2 regions of the Salinivibrio sp. ML290 genome follow, and region 2 is predicted to be linked to the other one. Evidence: riboswitches for the same ligand, from Rfam matches in the RefSeq annotation. Region 2 holds a riboswitch; the other holds the start of a gene.

Region 1 (7,901 bases), on a different contig from region 2:
GGCAAAGGCGATTGTGATTGTGAGTAACTTTGCTCACACGTTAGAGAAAGTGGTCGACAATACGCCGGTGAAACACGTGGTATTGACCAGTTTGGGTGAACAGTTGCCACGAGCCAAAGGGACCCTGGTTAACTTTGTAGTCAAATACGTCAAAAAAATGGTGCCTAAGTATCATTTGCCGCACGCGACCTCGATGCGCCAAGCGCTGCGCCGTGGTCGACGTATGCAATATGTGAAGCCTTTTTTGAAAGGCGAGGATATTGCATTTTTACAATATACCGGTGGCACCACGGGGTTAGCGAAAGGCGCCGTACTCACGCATAGAAATATGTTAGCTAACGTCTATCAAGCCAAAGGGACGTATCAGCCGGTACTCAATGCAGGTGAGGAGTTAGTTGTCACTGCATTGCCGCTTTATCACGTATTTGCGCTCACGGTCAATTGCCTCTTGTTTATTGAAATGGGTGGACAAAATCTACTGATCACCAACCCACGCGATATTCCAGGTTTTGTTAAAGAGCTACAAAAGTATCCGTTTACGGCCATTACAGGCGTGAATACCCTGTTTAACGCGCTACTCCATAACGAAGATTTCCATGAGTTGGACTTTTCTAACCTGCGCTTGACCGTCGGTGGCGGTATGGCCGTGCAAAGGGCTGTCGCGGAAAATTGGAAAAAGCTGACTGGCAAGCATTTGCTCGAAGGATATGGGTTGACGGAGTGTTCGCCACTGGTTGCGGCCTATCCTTATGATTTACGTGACTACAACGGCTCCATTGGGTTGCCCGTGCCATCGACGGAGGTGCGCATCGTTGATGATCAGGGTGAAGATGTGGCGGACAACCAGCCGGGTGAGTTGTTAGTGCGTGGCCCGCAAGTGATGCAAGGGTATTGGAATCGTCCAGAGGCGACACGAGACAGTATCGACGAACAGGGTTGGTTAGCGACTGGCGATGTGGTGCAGTTCGATGATGATGGTTTCTTGCATATTGTCGATCGCAAAAAAGACATGATCCTCGTCTCTGGCTTTAATGTGTATCCTAATGAAGTGGAAGATGTCGTTGCGTTACATGACAAGGTGTTAGAAGTGGCCGCCATTGGCCAGCCAGATGAGAATTCTGGTGAAGTGGTTAAAATTTGTGTGGTCAAAAAAGATCCTTCGCTTACGCGAGATGATCTTGTGGCGCACTGTCGCAAACACCTCACTGGCTACAAGGTACCACGTGTCGTGGAATTTAGAGATGAACTGCCTAAAACCAATGTGGGTAAAATTCTGCGTCGAGAGTTACGCGATGAGCCGCAAGCCACTGAGCAAAAAGCGTCAGCTTAATGCGAACCGACCCAGAAAAGGGTAAACTGTCGATAACGAATCACGAAATGCCGGCCTCGCCGGCATTTTCTTTATGGGCTTTTTTGTGAACTATCAACAAATCACCACCGATCAACAGCTGGTCGATATCTGCGCACATTTCCGTGACCAAGCCGTTGTGATGCTTGATACCGAGTTTGTCCGTACGCGTACCTTTTATGCACAACTGGGGCTGGTCCAGATTTATGATGGCGAGCAACTGGTGCTGGTTGACCCGCTAGCCATTGATGATCTTTCTCCGTTATGGGCGCTGTTGACTGACACCCAGGTCACCAAGGTGTTACATGCGAGTAGCGAAGACTTAGAGGTTTTTCAGCACTACGCGGGCGTGTTGCCAACCCCCATGGTAGATACGCAAATCGTCGCCGCTTTTTTAGGTCATGGCGTCTCCGAGGGCTTTGCAAGCTTGGTAGAGCGTTATGTCGGCGTGAGCTTAGATAAAGGAGAGTCGCGCACTGATTGGTGTGCACGTCCCTTAACGGACAAGCAGAAACAGTATGCGGCCGCTGATGTGTATTACTTGCTACCGCTTTATCAAGCGCTGACTCAAGCGCTATCCGACACACCGTGGTATGACGCAATGGTAGAAGAGTGTGGCCTGTTGTGCCGCAAAAAGCAGTGGGTAAAGCCGGATGAAGCAGCTTATCTCGATATTAAATATGCGTGGCAGCTTAAACCTCAACAGTTAGCGGTATTGCAAGCCCTTGCCAAGTGGCGAGCTAAGGAAGCGCGCCGCCGGAATATGGCACTCAACTTTATCGTTAAAGAGCAAAACCTCTGGAAAATGGCGCGTTATGGTATTCGTACGGTTGAGCAAATGAACGAGCATGGGTTCGACAAATTTGAAGTTCGTTATCACGCGCAAACCTTGATCACGTTGGCCACGCAAGCGGATAAAACCCCGTTAGCCAAATGCCCGCCGGCCATCACACGCTTAGTCGATGAGCCTGGGTATAAGTCGGTGATTAAAGCGATTAAGGAGCAGGTGCAAGCCCAGGCAGATAAATCAGGCTTAGCGCCTGAGTTTATTGGATCTAAAAAGCAGCTTAATCAATTGATTACCTGGGTATGGCGAGAGGAGCGTCAAGAAGACAAACGTCCTGACTTAGCCTCGGGGTGGCGCTTTCGGTTAGTGGGTGAGACATTGCTGACGATGATCCCTAACGCCCCAGGGGCATAGTGATCATCTCACGCATAAACAAAAGCGGTGGCCTTGAGCCACCGCTTTCTGTATTAGCCCGTTGTGATTGAGATCTAGCTCTCTTTTCCCTCTTCGGGCAAGGTGACATTCAGCTCCAAGACGGATAGGTCATCATCGCCTTGCTCTAGGCTGACAGACACTTGGTCCGGTGCGATATCCACGTATTTGCGGATCACGTCTAAAATATCTTGCTTGAGCTGAGGCAAATAAGTCGGCGCTGGGCTATCTGCACTGCGACGCTCGGCAACAATAATTTGTAAACGCTCTTTGGCAATATTGGCCGACTTTTTCTTAGATGGGCGGAAGAATTCAAGCAGTGCCACATTAGCCTCCAAATAAGCGTTTTAGGAAACCTTTGCGCTCTTCCTCGATAAAGCGGAAGGGACGCTCTTCACCCAGCAGACGCGCAATGGCATCTTCATAGGCTTGGCCTGCATCAGATTCTTGGTCAAGTACCACTGGCTCGCCTTTGTTTGAGGCGTGCAACACAGACTGGCTCTCCGGGATGACCCCTAACAGTGGAATACGCAAGATATCTTCAACATCCTCAACACTGAGCATTTCACCGTTGGTCACACGTGCAGGATTATAGCGAGTGAGTAATAAGTGATGTTTTACCGGATCCTCGCCGTTTTCTGCGCGGCGTGACTTGGAGTCGAGAATACCAAGAATCCGATCAGAGTCGCGTACGGATGAAACTTCTGGATTGGTGGTCACAATCGCTTCGTCAGCAAAATACAGCGCCATTAATGCACCGGCTTCAATGCCCGCGGGCGAGTCGCAAATAATGTATTCAAAGCCAAGCTCATCCATGTCTTTTAGAACCCGCTCCACGCCGTCTTTGGTTAGCGCATCTTTATCGCGTGTTTGTGAGGCTGGCAGAATAAACAAATTGTCTACGCGTTTGTCTTTAATTAATGCTTGATGCAGATTGGCTTCGCCGTTAATGACATTGACAAAGTCATAGACGACCCGACGCTCACAGCCCATCACCAAATCCAGGTTACGTAGGCCAATATCAAAATCGACCACGGCGGTTTTTTTGCCTGTCATGGCCAACCCGGTCGCCAATGCCGCACTCGATGTTGTTTTACCAACACCGCCTTTACCGGAAGTAATTACAATAATTCGTGCCATTCCTCTTCCTTATTCTCTTATAGCGTGAGGGGGTCAATGTGTAAGCTTTCTTGATTAAGCGAGACCATGGAAGGTCGCTCTAAATGTTCTGATGGAATTTTATCGCTGAGCCAATAGCTTCCTGCTACTGACAATAATTCTGACTGAAGGTTCTGACAATAAATACGCGCTTGCTTTTGTCCACTTGCGCCGGCAATAGCTCGGCCACGCAAAACGCCATAGATATGAATACTGCCATCGGCTATCACTTCCGCGCCGGCACTGACATGATTGAGGATCACCAGATCGGCGTTTTTCGCATAGATTTGCTGACCTGAACGCACGGGGGCGGTGACCACTTTGGCAGGCGGCTGAATCGGATCGGCAACTCGGGATTGCTTGCTTGACTTGAGCACGGCTAGCTGCGCATTCAGCGCAAGCTCGCGTGTATCATTATGGGTGACGCCGGTCAATCCGACGAGAATCATGCCTGTGGCCTGTAAGCACTGCTTTAAGGCACCGATATCAGGACATTGTGATAGACGGCTAATGTCAGCGACAACAGGGGCGCCTTGAAAAAAGGCCGGTGCTTGGGTGACTTTCTCTGTCAAAACATTGGCAGCGGCAGCAAAATTATCGTCAACGAGGTGGAGGACGGAAAGGGTAAAGGTTGAGCCTTTCAACTCCGGTTGTTTGAGCATGTTATTCGATCCCGGTTTTGTCATTTAAACACGAGTCAGACGCGCATTATCAGACGTTGGATAGCATGGTATATTCACAGCGCCAATGCGGCAAGCAGGGTTTGCCGTTGATGCGGCATATCTCCCTTTAATGGTGTTTTTTTAACGTTTGAATGAGAAATGGCAGCAGAGACGCGTTTTGACACACTTTGCTGCAAAGCTTAACAAACCTTTACCCCGAGATGACAATTTATCGCCAGTAATATGGCATGCTCATGAGGACTTTTGAGATGTATTGCGCAATTTATCGTAGCAAAAAGAAAGAAGGCACCTATCTTTATCTTGCAGAGAAAGATAAATTTGATGATGTGCCTGAGGCATTAATGAATAGCTTTGGGCAACCCGAATTTGCCATGATGATCAACTTAGACAAGCGCGATAAACTGGCTGCTGTTGACATCAATAAGGTTAAACAAAGCCTGCAAAGTGATGGTTTTTTTGTGCAATTGCCCCCGCCACCTGATGCGGCATTGCAGGCCATTCGTAATAAAAACGAAAAACTGTAAAAGGAAGACTATGCGCAAAGGTATGATTTCAGCTTCTATCGCGGCGGCACTTTTGGTGAGCCCTGTGATGGCCAAGCCCGGATTCGAGCAGTATGTGACCACCTTAAAAGCCGAGGCACGAGAGGCGGGCATCAGTGATGCGTTACTTGAGCGTGCGTTTAAGGACGTTGAATACCACGAGCGTGCGGTCAGCTCCGATCGAAATCAACCTGAGCGACGCCTTACGCTGGATGAATATATTCCGCGTGCTGTGCCTGATTGGAAAGTCGCCCAAGCGAAAAAACTGTATCGTGAACATTACGACACGTTGAAAACCATCGGTGAGCAGTACCAAGTTCAGCCGCGTTTTATTGTGGCTTTATGGGGCGTAGAAAGTAATTTTGGCAAACTGCAGGGCAGTTATAATGTGATTGAAGCTCTATCAACATTAGCCTTTGATGGTCGTCGAGAGGCCTTTTTTCGTAAAGAGACTATGGCCGCACTGAAGATATTGCAGCAAGGGCACATTGCGCCAGAAGCGATGAAAGGCTCTTGGGCAGGGGCAATGGGCCAATGCCAGTTTATGCCAAGCTCGTTTATTAATTACGCGGTCGATGGCAATCAAGATGGTAAGAAAGACATTTGGCAAACAGAAGCCGATGTTTTTGCGTCTGCTGCGAATTACTTAAAAAAAGCCGGGTGGGATGATACTTATACATGGGGGCGGCAAGTACAGCTACCTGCAGGAATAGATCGTACTTTGCTTGGCACCGACAGTGATAAAGCACACTCATTGAGTGCCTGGCAGACGCGTGGTGTGCGCCGGTTGAATGGTCAGGCGCTACCTGCCGTCGATATCAACGCGTGGTTGATTCAGCCTGATGATGGTAAAGGCAGGGCTTATCTTGTTTATAATAATTATCAGAGTTTATTGAAATGGAATCGCTCGCATTACTTTGCGTTAGCGGTGAGCCATTTGGCAGACAGAATTAAATTTGGTTAAGGAATAAAAAAAGAGGCTGAGCGCCTCTTTTTTTTATGCGGGAATATGGACTTAGGCTTCTTGGCCTGGGATGAGGAAATCTTCCTGCTTAGCCGCACCGCTCTCAATCGCTTCGCGAATCACTTTCGGCATACGACCTTGGCCTGTCCAGGTTTTTTGTGAGCCATCTTCGCCCGTATATTGATATTTTGCTGGACGAGTCGCGCGTTTACCCAATGCTTTGCTCTTAGAAGCACCACCTAACAATGCCACGATTTCTTCTGGGTCAATACCGTCGGCTTCTAACATAGCACGGTATTTTTCTAACTTCTCTAAGCGCTCTTTTTCTTGCGCTTCAGCTTGGCGATCGATTTCTTTGCGCTCTTCAACAACCGTTTGTAATTTTTCTAAGGCTTCGTTCAGCTGCTCAGTAGACATCTCTTTTGCAACTGCGCGTAAGCTACGCAAATTGAGTAAGGCTTTCATTGCATCAGACATTATTGGTTCCTATTTGATTTATATGTTAATTGAAAGAATGATAGCAGTATAATTGAAATATACAATATGACCTATATTAATACGCCATATTGTTCATTAATTGCAAGTTAACCGCAAATTTGACTTTAATTCTATTGTCTTTTTTGAAACAGATGTCTAAAAAAATAGAAGATAAGACGCATTTTATTGGCATCGAGTAAGGTGGGGGTTAATCGACGTTTTTTCAACCATAAATAGTTGCGATAGTAAACACGTTGTGTAGAATGCACCACGCTTAACGTAGAGGTGCGTTGTTTATAAGTCGTGCGCAAGAGGGTGATACCGATGAGAGCGCATAAAAGGAAACAACGCCGAAGCCAATCAGGTCATCACACCGATTGAGCTGGGGCTGTTACCGAATAGGGGCAGCACTGCCATAGTACTTGGAAATACACTATGGAGCGCTACTGTATGTAGGAGGCAAGCTGTTTGCCGTGTGATACCACACCTTACCGTCTTCATTTCTGCAGTAGATCTCCAACCACCTGGTTGACACTGAGATCATGAACTTAACAGATTTTTCTTCATCCGCTTTATCACTGCTTCCCCCTTTATTGGCGCTAGGCCTCGCGATTGCCACACGACGGGTTTTATTGTCGTTGGGCATGGGAATCGTACTGGGTACTGTATTACTGACCGATTTTTCTTTCCTCTCTTCTGGACAGTACTTACTTGAGGTGATCACTGGACTATTTATTGCTGATGGAGGCTTAAATAGCTGGAATTTAAGTATTCTCGCGTTTCTTATTTTACTCGGTATGATCACTGCGCTCCTGTCTCTTTCTGGAGGCACACGCGCGTTCGCCAATTGGGCGCAAAGCCGGATCAAGAGTAAACGTGGGGCGAAACTGCTCGCCGCTTTTCTCGGCGTATTTATATTTGTCGATGATTATTTCAACAGCTTAGCGGTGGGCGCCGTTTCTCGCCCCGTGACAGATAGATTTCACGTCTCTCGAGCGAAACTGGCTTACATCCTTGACTCCACGGCAGCCCCTATGTGTGTGATCACGCCAGCATCAAGCTGGGGAGCCTATATCATTACCGTGATTGGCTCGATTTTAGTGGCGCATGGTGTAACGGATTACACGGCGCTAGGGGCATTTGTCACCATGATCCCGATGAACTTTTACGCCATTTTTGCCTTGCTATTAGTGTTTGCGGTGGTTTGGTTTCAACTGGATATTGGCCCGATGCGTCAGTTTGAATATCAGGCGAAAAAAGGCAGTCGATTGGGCGATGAAAGTGAAAACTGCGCTGATATCTGCGATGACTTAGGGATTGAAGAAAGTGATAAAGGCAGCGTGGCTGATTTGGTCGCCCCCATTATTATGCTAGTCGTGGCGACGGTGGGGGCGATGCTATATACCGGCGGGCAGGCCTTGGCCGCTGATGCACAATCCTTTTCTCTCCTCGGCGCGTTTGAAAATACCGATGTCGGCATGTCATTGCTGTGGGGGGGACTGGCGGGTTT
Region 2 (7,901 bases):
CCCATACCGCGGTGAAGATTGAACAGCATTACCATGCGCCCGTGGTCTATGTGCCCAACGCGTCACGTGCCGTGGGGGTGTGCTCATCGTTGCTGTCACAGACTCAGCGGCCGGATTTTGTGGCCCGTTTAGCCAAAGACTATGCGGCGGTGCGTGAGCAACATCAACGCAAAACGCCTCGAACCGCTCCCGTCACCCTTGAGCAGGCGCGGGACAATAAGTGGCAAACGGACTGGGCAAACTATGCTCCTCCGCAGCCGTTGAAGCCGGGCGTGCATGTTTACGATGATGTCTCGATAGCGACCTTACGTCAGTATATCGACTGGACACCCTTCTTTATGACGTGGTCACTCAGTGGCAAATTCCCGGCGATTTTGGATCACGAACTAGTGGGTGAGGAAGCGCGCCGTTTGTATCAAGACGCCAATGCTTGGCTCGATCGTTTCGAGGCAGAAGGCTTGGTCGCCGCGAAGGGAGTGTGTGGCCTTTTTCCTGCCAACAGCGTTGAGGATGATATTGAAGTCTATGATGATGGGTCTCGCCAAGCGACGCTCACCGTACTGAACCACTTGCGGCAGCAAACGAAAAAGCCACGTGGTGCCAACTATTGCTTGTCGGACTTTATTGCGCCAAAAAGCAGTGGCCAGCCGGATTGGATTGGCGCATTTGCGGTGACAGGTGGTATTGGCGAATATGCCTTGGCGGAAGAATACAAAGCGAAAGGGGATGATTATAACGCGATCATGATCCAGGCGGTCGCCGATAGACTCGCAGAAGCCTTTGCAGAGTACCTCCATCAGCAAATTCGGATTACCTTGTGGGGCTATGCGCCCGATGAGACGCTCGATAACGATGCGCTGATCCGCGAGCAATACCAAGGGATCCGGCCAGCGCCGGGTTATGCCGCCTGTCCTGAACACAGTGAGAAAGACAAAATTTGGCAATTGCTGTCGGTAGAAGCGCATACGGGGATGACACTTACCGAAAGCTATGCCATGTGGCCGGGGGCGTCGGTCTCAGGTTGGTATTTTTCCCACCCTGAGTCACGTTACTTTGCGGTGGCGAAGATCCAAAACGATCAGCGAGACAGCTACGCAGCACGCAAAGGGTGGAGCAGCGAAGAATCGGAAAAATGGCTAGGGCCGAACTTAAACGGCTAACGAAAGAAGCCAGCACATTGGCTGTGCTGGCTTTTTTATTATTCAAATAAGTCCGCGTGTAACCGCTGCACCACCTGGGTGGCATCGTCATCTTCAACCACAACACATACATTGTGGTTGCTGGCACCGTAGCAAATCATGCGTAGTTTATGTTGTGTTAAGGCACTGAACACCGGCGCTGTCGCGCCAGCAGTATGATTCATATCATTGCCAATCAGCGCTACCACCGCTAGGTTCTCGCAGATCTCGACATGACATAACTGGGTCAGCTCGGCGATAGCCGCTTGTGGCAGCTGCGGCGCGTCGCCCTGAGTGTTAGTTTGATCAAGGGTTAAAGCGACACTGACCTCCGAGGTGGTGATCAAGTCCACCGAGATTTCAAATCGTGCCAAAACCTCAAAGACTTTGGCCAAAAAACCATATGCATGGAACATGTTTAAGCTGGTTAGTGTCACCATGGTTTGGTTTCGTCGTAAGGCGACGGCACGAAACAGCGGTGCCGAGCGCGCTTGCTCGCGGATCCAGGTGCCGCCTTGCTCAGGCGCTCTCGCGGCCCCGACAAACACTGGTATATGTTGGCGCACTGCAGGCAGTAAGGTGGACGGGTGCAGGATTTTGGCACCAAACGTGGCCATTTCTGAGGCTTCGCTAAAACTAATCTCACTGATTGGGCGCGCTTGTTCGGCAATCCGCGGGTCGGTGGTATAAATCCCGGGCACATCGGTCCAAATGGCCAAACTCTCTGCGTCCACGGCTTCGGCGAACAGTGCTGCACTGTAGTCGCTACCACCACGGCCTAAGGTGGTGGTTTGTCCGTGGGCATCCGCGCCGATAAACCCTTGGGTGATCACTCGATGTGTGGCTAAATGCGGAAGCAATTGGTCGTGGCACTGTGTTCGCGTCTGTTGTGGGTCAGGCTGGGCACAGCCAAACTGGCTGTCGGTGCGCAGCAATTCACGCGCATCTACTCTCAAAGCGGTTATACCTCGGCTGTTGAGCAAATGGGTGAAAATATGGGTTGAGATCAGCTCGCCGCAGGCAACTAACGCATCCGTTAGCGCTGTGTCAGGAATGATGGCCGCTTTTTCGGCATACTCGGCAATGGCGAGATGCCAGTGTTCGACGGCTGCTTGCGTGTTTTGGCAATCAGGAAGTTGCTGCAATATTGCTTGGTGAATGGCATTAATGGCGTCCAACTTGGCTTGGCGCACGTCAGGGTCGTTGATCCCTTTTGCGAGCGCGACTAAATGATTGGTCACTCCGGCGCACGCACTGATCACGATTAAACGGGTTTGCGGGTTTTGCTCGATAACCGCGGCGCTTTGCTGCATCGCCTCTAGCGTCCCGACACTGGTGCCGCCAAACTTAGCGACTGAAATTGATGGTAACGGGTTCACGTCCTTTTCCCCTTTTGAGCTCGTGCTCATTGATTCAATATATTCAAAAGTCAGTGGGGAACATCAGAAGTCACATCGTGACCGCGATAAATACCGCGACAAGGTAGGAAGAGCAAACGGCAGGCATTCTGCCAGAAGCGCTCCACCTGTCTGTCCATATGGATGACAAGTGACAGCCTGAAGGATTCAGCCTTCAAGGCCGGCAGCGTATCGACCCCGCTCTTACGCCACCTCGGCATTGTCTCCCCTGGTTATCACGCTTAGGAGTGGGGCTCCGCCTGATAACTGCCTGAGAAATGCACCTCTTCTGCATGTTCAGTCATGGGTTGGTGACCGCATGAACAGTTTTAACATTACGGGTGTGGTCGCAGGGTGTCAACCGTGTTTTTGCTCTTGATGGGGGAGCACTGCCCAGCCCCCGCTTTGAATGAGTAAAAGGAGGCCATTGCGCCCTATCGGCACTGAAAAGAAACATAAATCGCCGCTAGCGATCACACAGTTCATGTGCCAGAGGCTAGGGGGATGGCGAAAAAATATGCTATAACGGTGAGCCTCGGTACCAACAACAAGGATTCGTGATGGCTCGTGCAATTTCCGATATTCAGTCTTTTCAACCCGTCGCTCGCACATTGATGGGGCCAGGGCCCTCTGACATTTACCCGTCGGTGCTGCAATCATTGAGCAAGCCGACATTGGGGCATCTTGACCCCTTATTCATTGGCATGATGGATGAGGTCAAGCAGCTACTGCAGTACGCTTTTCAAACCGACAATCCGTTTACCATTGCGGTCTCTGCACCTGGAAGTGCGGGGATGGAAGCCTGTTTTGTCAATTTGGTGGAGCCTGGCGACACAGTGATCGTCTGTCGCAATGGCGTGTTTGGCGACCGGATGCGAGAAAACGTGGAGCGTTGTGGTGCACATGCGGTGATGGTTGATGATGCCTGGGGCGCTCCGGTTAATCCTGAAAAGGTTGAAGCGGCCTTGAAGGCGCACCCGGAGGCTAGCATAGTCGCATTTGTCCACGCGGAGACGTCCACAGGCGCTTGCTCTGATGCACAGGCCCTTGCCACCTTGGCACGTGAACACGGCTGCCTCACTATTGTCGATGCGGTGACCTCACTAGGTGGAGTGCCGTTGAAGGTGGACGAGTGGCAATTAGATGCAGTCTATTCAGGCAGTCAAAAATGTTTGTCGTGTGTACCGGGCTTGTCGCCAGTGACATTCTCGCCCCGTGCAGTAGAAAAAATGCAGGCGCGGACTCACAAGGTGCAAAGCTGGTTTCTCGATCAAAGTTTGGTGCTGGGGTATTGGAGCGGCGACGGCAAACGTAGCTACCACCATACGGCACCCGTGAATAGTTTATATGCCCTACATGAAGCCCTGCTCAAACTGTATCACGAAGGGATTGAGAACGCGTGGCAACGCCACGATACCATGCATCAGCGTTTGAAAGCGGGATTGGACAATTTAGGGATTGGCTTTGTGGTCGATGAACCTTATCGTTTGCCCCAGCTTAACGCCGTTTATATTCCTGAGGGCGTGGATGATGCCGCCGTGCGCCAGCATTTACTTCACACCTATAACTTGGAAATTGGCGCTGGCCTCGGTGATTTGGCGGGTAAAGCTTGGCGAATCGGCTTAATGGGCTACGGCGCAAGGGATGAGAACATTGCCCTGTGCCTTAAAGCCCTTGAAGAGGCATTGCGCTAGGGCGTCGAATGATCCGGTAGGGTATGGCGGATTGTCCATACCTTCGCCGCGTTTGGATACAAGTAACGTGCTTCTTGCTGGATATCGCGAGCCCGCTGACGGTCACCGATTTGTAGGGCCACTTGATAGGCATGCTGATAGCCAGCAAAGCGTGGTCGTTGTGCGACTTGGCGCAATAATTGGTTAAGGTGTTGCTGGCGCTCAGTGTCAGACAGAGTTGCTAAATTAGCCTGAAAGTGACGGCTTTGTTGTGCGTGGGCCAGCTTTTGCTGCCACCATGGATGTTGCTGGTATAAGGCAAAACGTTGCGAGCTGAGTAAAGAGTCGCGCAAATAACGATTGGCCAAATATACGGACGACAGGCACACGAGTGTCGTGATGACGAGGGCAGTGATCACGGTGCGACTGGCCACACGTTGGCTGTAACCATGAGTGAGTACCGGGTAGCGGCGATATTTGCTGGTGAGGTTATCAAGCCAGTATAGCCAAAGGAGTAACAATACCCCATTGAACCACTGGGTGCCGCTTACCGGATAGATCATCAGTCCAGTGAGCGGAGGTAGCACTAAAGCAATCAAGATCCGCCGTGTCCCTGAGGGAGCACGAAGGATCCTGACGCCGAGCGCCATGATCACCAACACATAGCCCAATCCAATCAATAAGCCTCCTTCCAACAGCCAAAACAGCAGTGCACTGGGCAGGTTCACTGGACCAAGATGGCCGGGTTGTGAAGCAGAAAGCAACAGCAAGGCCTGCTTACCATTGCCCATGCCCACGCCGAAAAAGGGCGTTGTTTGCCATTGTTGCCACGCTAATATCAACGCACGTCGCTCGCCGTCGCTTAGCCATTGCCAACTATCTTGACCACTGAGGGCAAATATCGCCAGGATCGCGCCGAGACAGACTGCCACAAGCCAAGCTTTGTGCTGGCGCCTGGAGGCAAAGCGACTCAAATAGGCTTGCTGTAACACGATGGCACACAACGCAAAGAGCAGCAGCAGGGGCTGGCCTTGCATCGCTAACACTGGAATAAAAACCAAGGGGGTGACGGCTAATAAGCTTTGGCTGATGGGATGGCGGTAGCGGCCACTCGGCTCTCTGGCGAGAATATACGCCGCTAAGGTGAGACCTGTAAGTAGCAGTGTGTGCGTGACCGCAGGGGGCAAGTGAGGCACCCAGTTGTTAAACATAAAAGGCGCCATGCCCGGTGGTGATTGATTGCCCAACACCGACAGTACCGCTAGCCAAGAGGCGAGTAAAAATACCCCGAGTAGCTTTTGCCGCTGCGAATGGTTAAAAACAAACTGTTGAAGGCTGGAGAAGAAACCGAGGCTAAGTATCAAGGCGGCCATGGCATAGCCGCTATTGAGTGCCTCAGCGTGTGGATAGTAATAAGGAATAATCGCCAGGCCCGTTGCCAAACCAAGCATCCAGGTTAGTCGGCTTGCCCGCCAAGTATGCTGACGCACGACTTCTAAGCAGGCAAACCCCAAGGTGAACGCGAGCGTTAACAAGGAAAGCGCCGCTGCAGGGTGGCGTATGCCAACCAGCGGGAGAGACACCGAGTACAGTGGTAAGCAGATCAACCACAAGGCCGCTAACGTTAGTAGAAATGGGGTTGTTAGCGGCTTTCGTATCACGCGACTCTGCGGCAGCGCTGAGGTCATTATCGCTCCAACATCGGTTTGAGGAAGTGAGCGGTGTGGCTACCCACCACATCCACGATCGCTTCCGGTGTACCTTGCGCGATGATTTCACCGCCGCCATTACCGCCCTCTGGCCCTAAGTCGATGATCCAGTCCGCGGTCTTTATCACATCCAGATTATGCTCAATCACCACGATAGTGTTGCCCTGTTCGCGCAAGCGGTGCAGGACATTAAGCAGTTGCTGAATATCATGGAAATGAAGTCCTGTGGTTGGTTCATCGAGGATGTAAAGCGTTTTACCCGTGTCACGCTTAGACAGCTCTCGTGCTAACTTGACCCGCTGTGCTTCACCCCCCGATAAGGTGGTGGCCGCTTGGCCAAGGCGAATATAGCTCAGGCCGACATCCATCAATGTTTGCAGTTTACGCTTGATAGCGGGCACGGCGTCGAAAAACTCACGTGCGTCCTCGACGGTCATCTCAAGGACTTCATCGATGGTTTTGCCTTTATAGCGTACTTCCAATGTTTCCCGGTTATAACGTTTACCTTTACACACATCACAAGGTACATACACATCGGGCAAGAAATGCATTTCCACTTTGATCACGCCATCACCTTGGCACGCTTCGCAGCGACCGCCGCGCACGTTAAAGCTAAAGCGGCCCACTTTATATCCGCGTGCCCGTGCCTCTTGGGTACCGGCAAACAGCTCACGGATCGGGGTAAAGATCCCCGTATAGGTGGCTGGGTTTGAGCGTGGGGTACGGCCAATGGGGCTTTGATCAATATCGATCACCTTGTCGAAATGTCCCAACCCATCAATCGACTCGTAAGGCGCGGGATCGGCGGTGGTCGCGCCGTTTAATTGCTGGTGGGCCACTTTAAAAAAGGTGTCATTGATAAGCGTTGACTTGCCTGAGCCTGACACGCCCGTCACGCAGGTAAGGAGTCCGACAGGTAGGTGGAGATCAACGTTTTTCAGGTTGTTGCCCGTCGCCCCTTTCAGCGTCAACATTTTGTTTGGGTCGCGCTCAATACGCTTTGCGGGAACCTCGATCGCTTGCTTTCCACTTAGATACTGACCTGTCAGTGACGACTCACTGGCGAGTATGTCCTCTAAACTGCCTTCGGCAACAATTTGACCACCATGTGCCCCGGCCCCCGGGCCAATATCAATGATGTAGTCGGCCGCGCGAATGGCATCTTCATCATGCTCGACCACCATGACAGTGTTCCCCAGATCGCGCAGATGCTCCAAGGTATCGAGCAAGCGGGCATTGTCACGCTGGTGCAGACCAATAGAGGGCTCATCCAGTACGTACATGACCCCCACCAAGCCCGCGCCAATTTGGCTGGCCAGTCGAATACGCTGTGCTTCACCGCCAGAGAGGGTATCGGCACTGCGCGATAAATTCAGGTAGTTAAGCCCCACATTGACCAAAAACCGTAGCCGGTCATGGATCTCTTTCATCACTTTTTCGGCAATCTTGGCGCGTTGCCCGGTCAAGGTCAGTTGTTCAAAGAAGTCCAGCGCCTGTTGAATGCTCAGCTCACAAATCTCGGGTAGATTGTGGCCGTCGATAAACACATGACGAGCTTCTTGGCGTAAGCGTGAGCCACCGCAGCTGGCACAGGGTTTGGTGGCGATATATTTGGCAAGCTCATCGCGCACAGCATTCGATTCGGTGTCGCGATAGCGACGCTCCATGTTATTGAGGATCCCCTCAAAGGGATGCTTACGTACGCGAATATCGCCCCGATCGTTGACGTATTTGAACTCGATCTCTTTTGGGCCGGAACCGTACAAGAGAATGTCCTGAACGGTGCCCGACAGATCCTGCCACGGCGTTTCCAAATCAAAGCCATAATGCTCAGACAGCGAGCGTAGCATTTGGAAGTAATAAAAGTTACGCCGATCCCAGCCGCGGATCGCCCCACCCGCGAGGCTGACGGCTGGATTTTGGAGAACGCGCTTAGGATCAAAA

What was found. Region 2 has a riboswitch for lysine ahead of lysC (lysine-sensitive aspartokinase 3). Riboswitches for the same ligand answer to the same signal wherever they lie in the genome.
Region 1: linked by a shared signal. The riboswitch ahead of BZG23_RS01505 (Na+/H+ antiporter NhaC family protein) and the one ahead of lysC (lysine-sensitive aspartokinase 3) in region 2 are both predicted to bind lysine.

The regions. Positions count from the first base shown of each region.
Region 1 covers NZ_MUEY01000001.1:298,517-306,417, forward strand. Annotated here, with positions in the region: gene fadD (long-chain-fatty-acid--CoA ligase FadD) at 1-1,330, shown strand, start outside; gene rnd (ribonuclease D) at 1,416-2,549, shown strand; gene minE (cell division topological specificity factor MinE) at 2,624-2,893, opposite strand; gene minD (septum site-determining protein MinD) at 2,895-3,707, opposite strand; gene minC (septum site-determining protein MinC) at 3,725-4,387, opposite strand; gene BZG23_RS01490 (YcgL domain-containing protein) at 4,657-4,932, shown strand; gene BZG23_RS01495 (lytic murein transglycosylase) at 4,943-5,914, shown strand; gene BZG23_RS01500 (H-NS family histone-like protein) at 5,966-6,391, opposite strand; lysine riboswitch at 6,664-6,845, shown strand; gene BZG23_RS01505 (Na+/H+ antiporter NhaC family protein) at 6,934-7,901, shown strand, end outside.
Region 2 covers NZ_MUEY01000002.1:5,781-13,681, forward strand. Annotated here, with positions in the region: gene metH (methionine synthase) at 1-1,160, shown strand, start outside; gene lysC (lysine-sensitive aspartokinase 3) at 1,199-2,587, opposite strand; lysine riboswitch at 2,685-2,872, opposite strand; gene BZG23_RS02165 (pyridoxal-phosphate-dependent aminotransferase family protein) at 3,136-4,269, shown strand; gene BZG23_RS02170 (Wzy polymerase domain-containing protein) at 4,266-5,936, opposite strand; gene uvrA (excinuclease ABC subunit UvrA) at 5,936-7,901, opposite strand, start outside.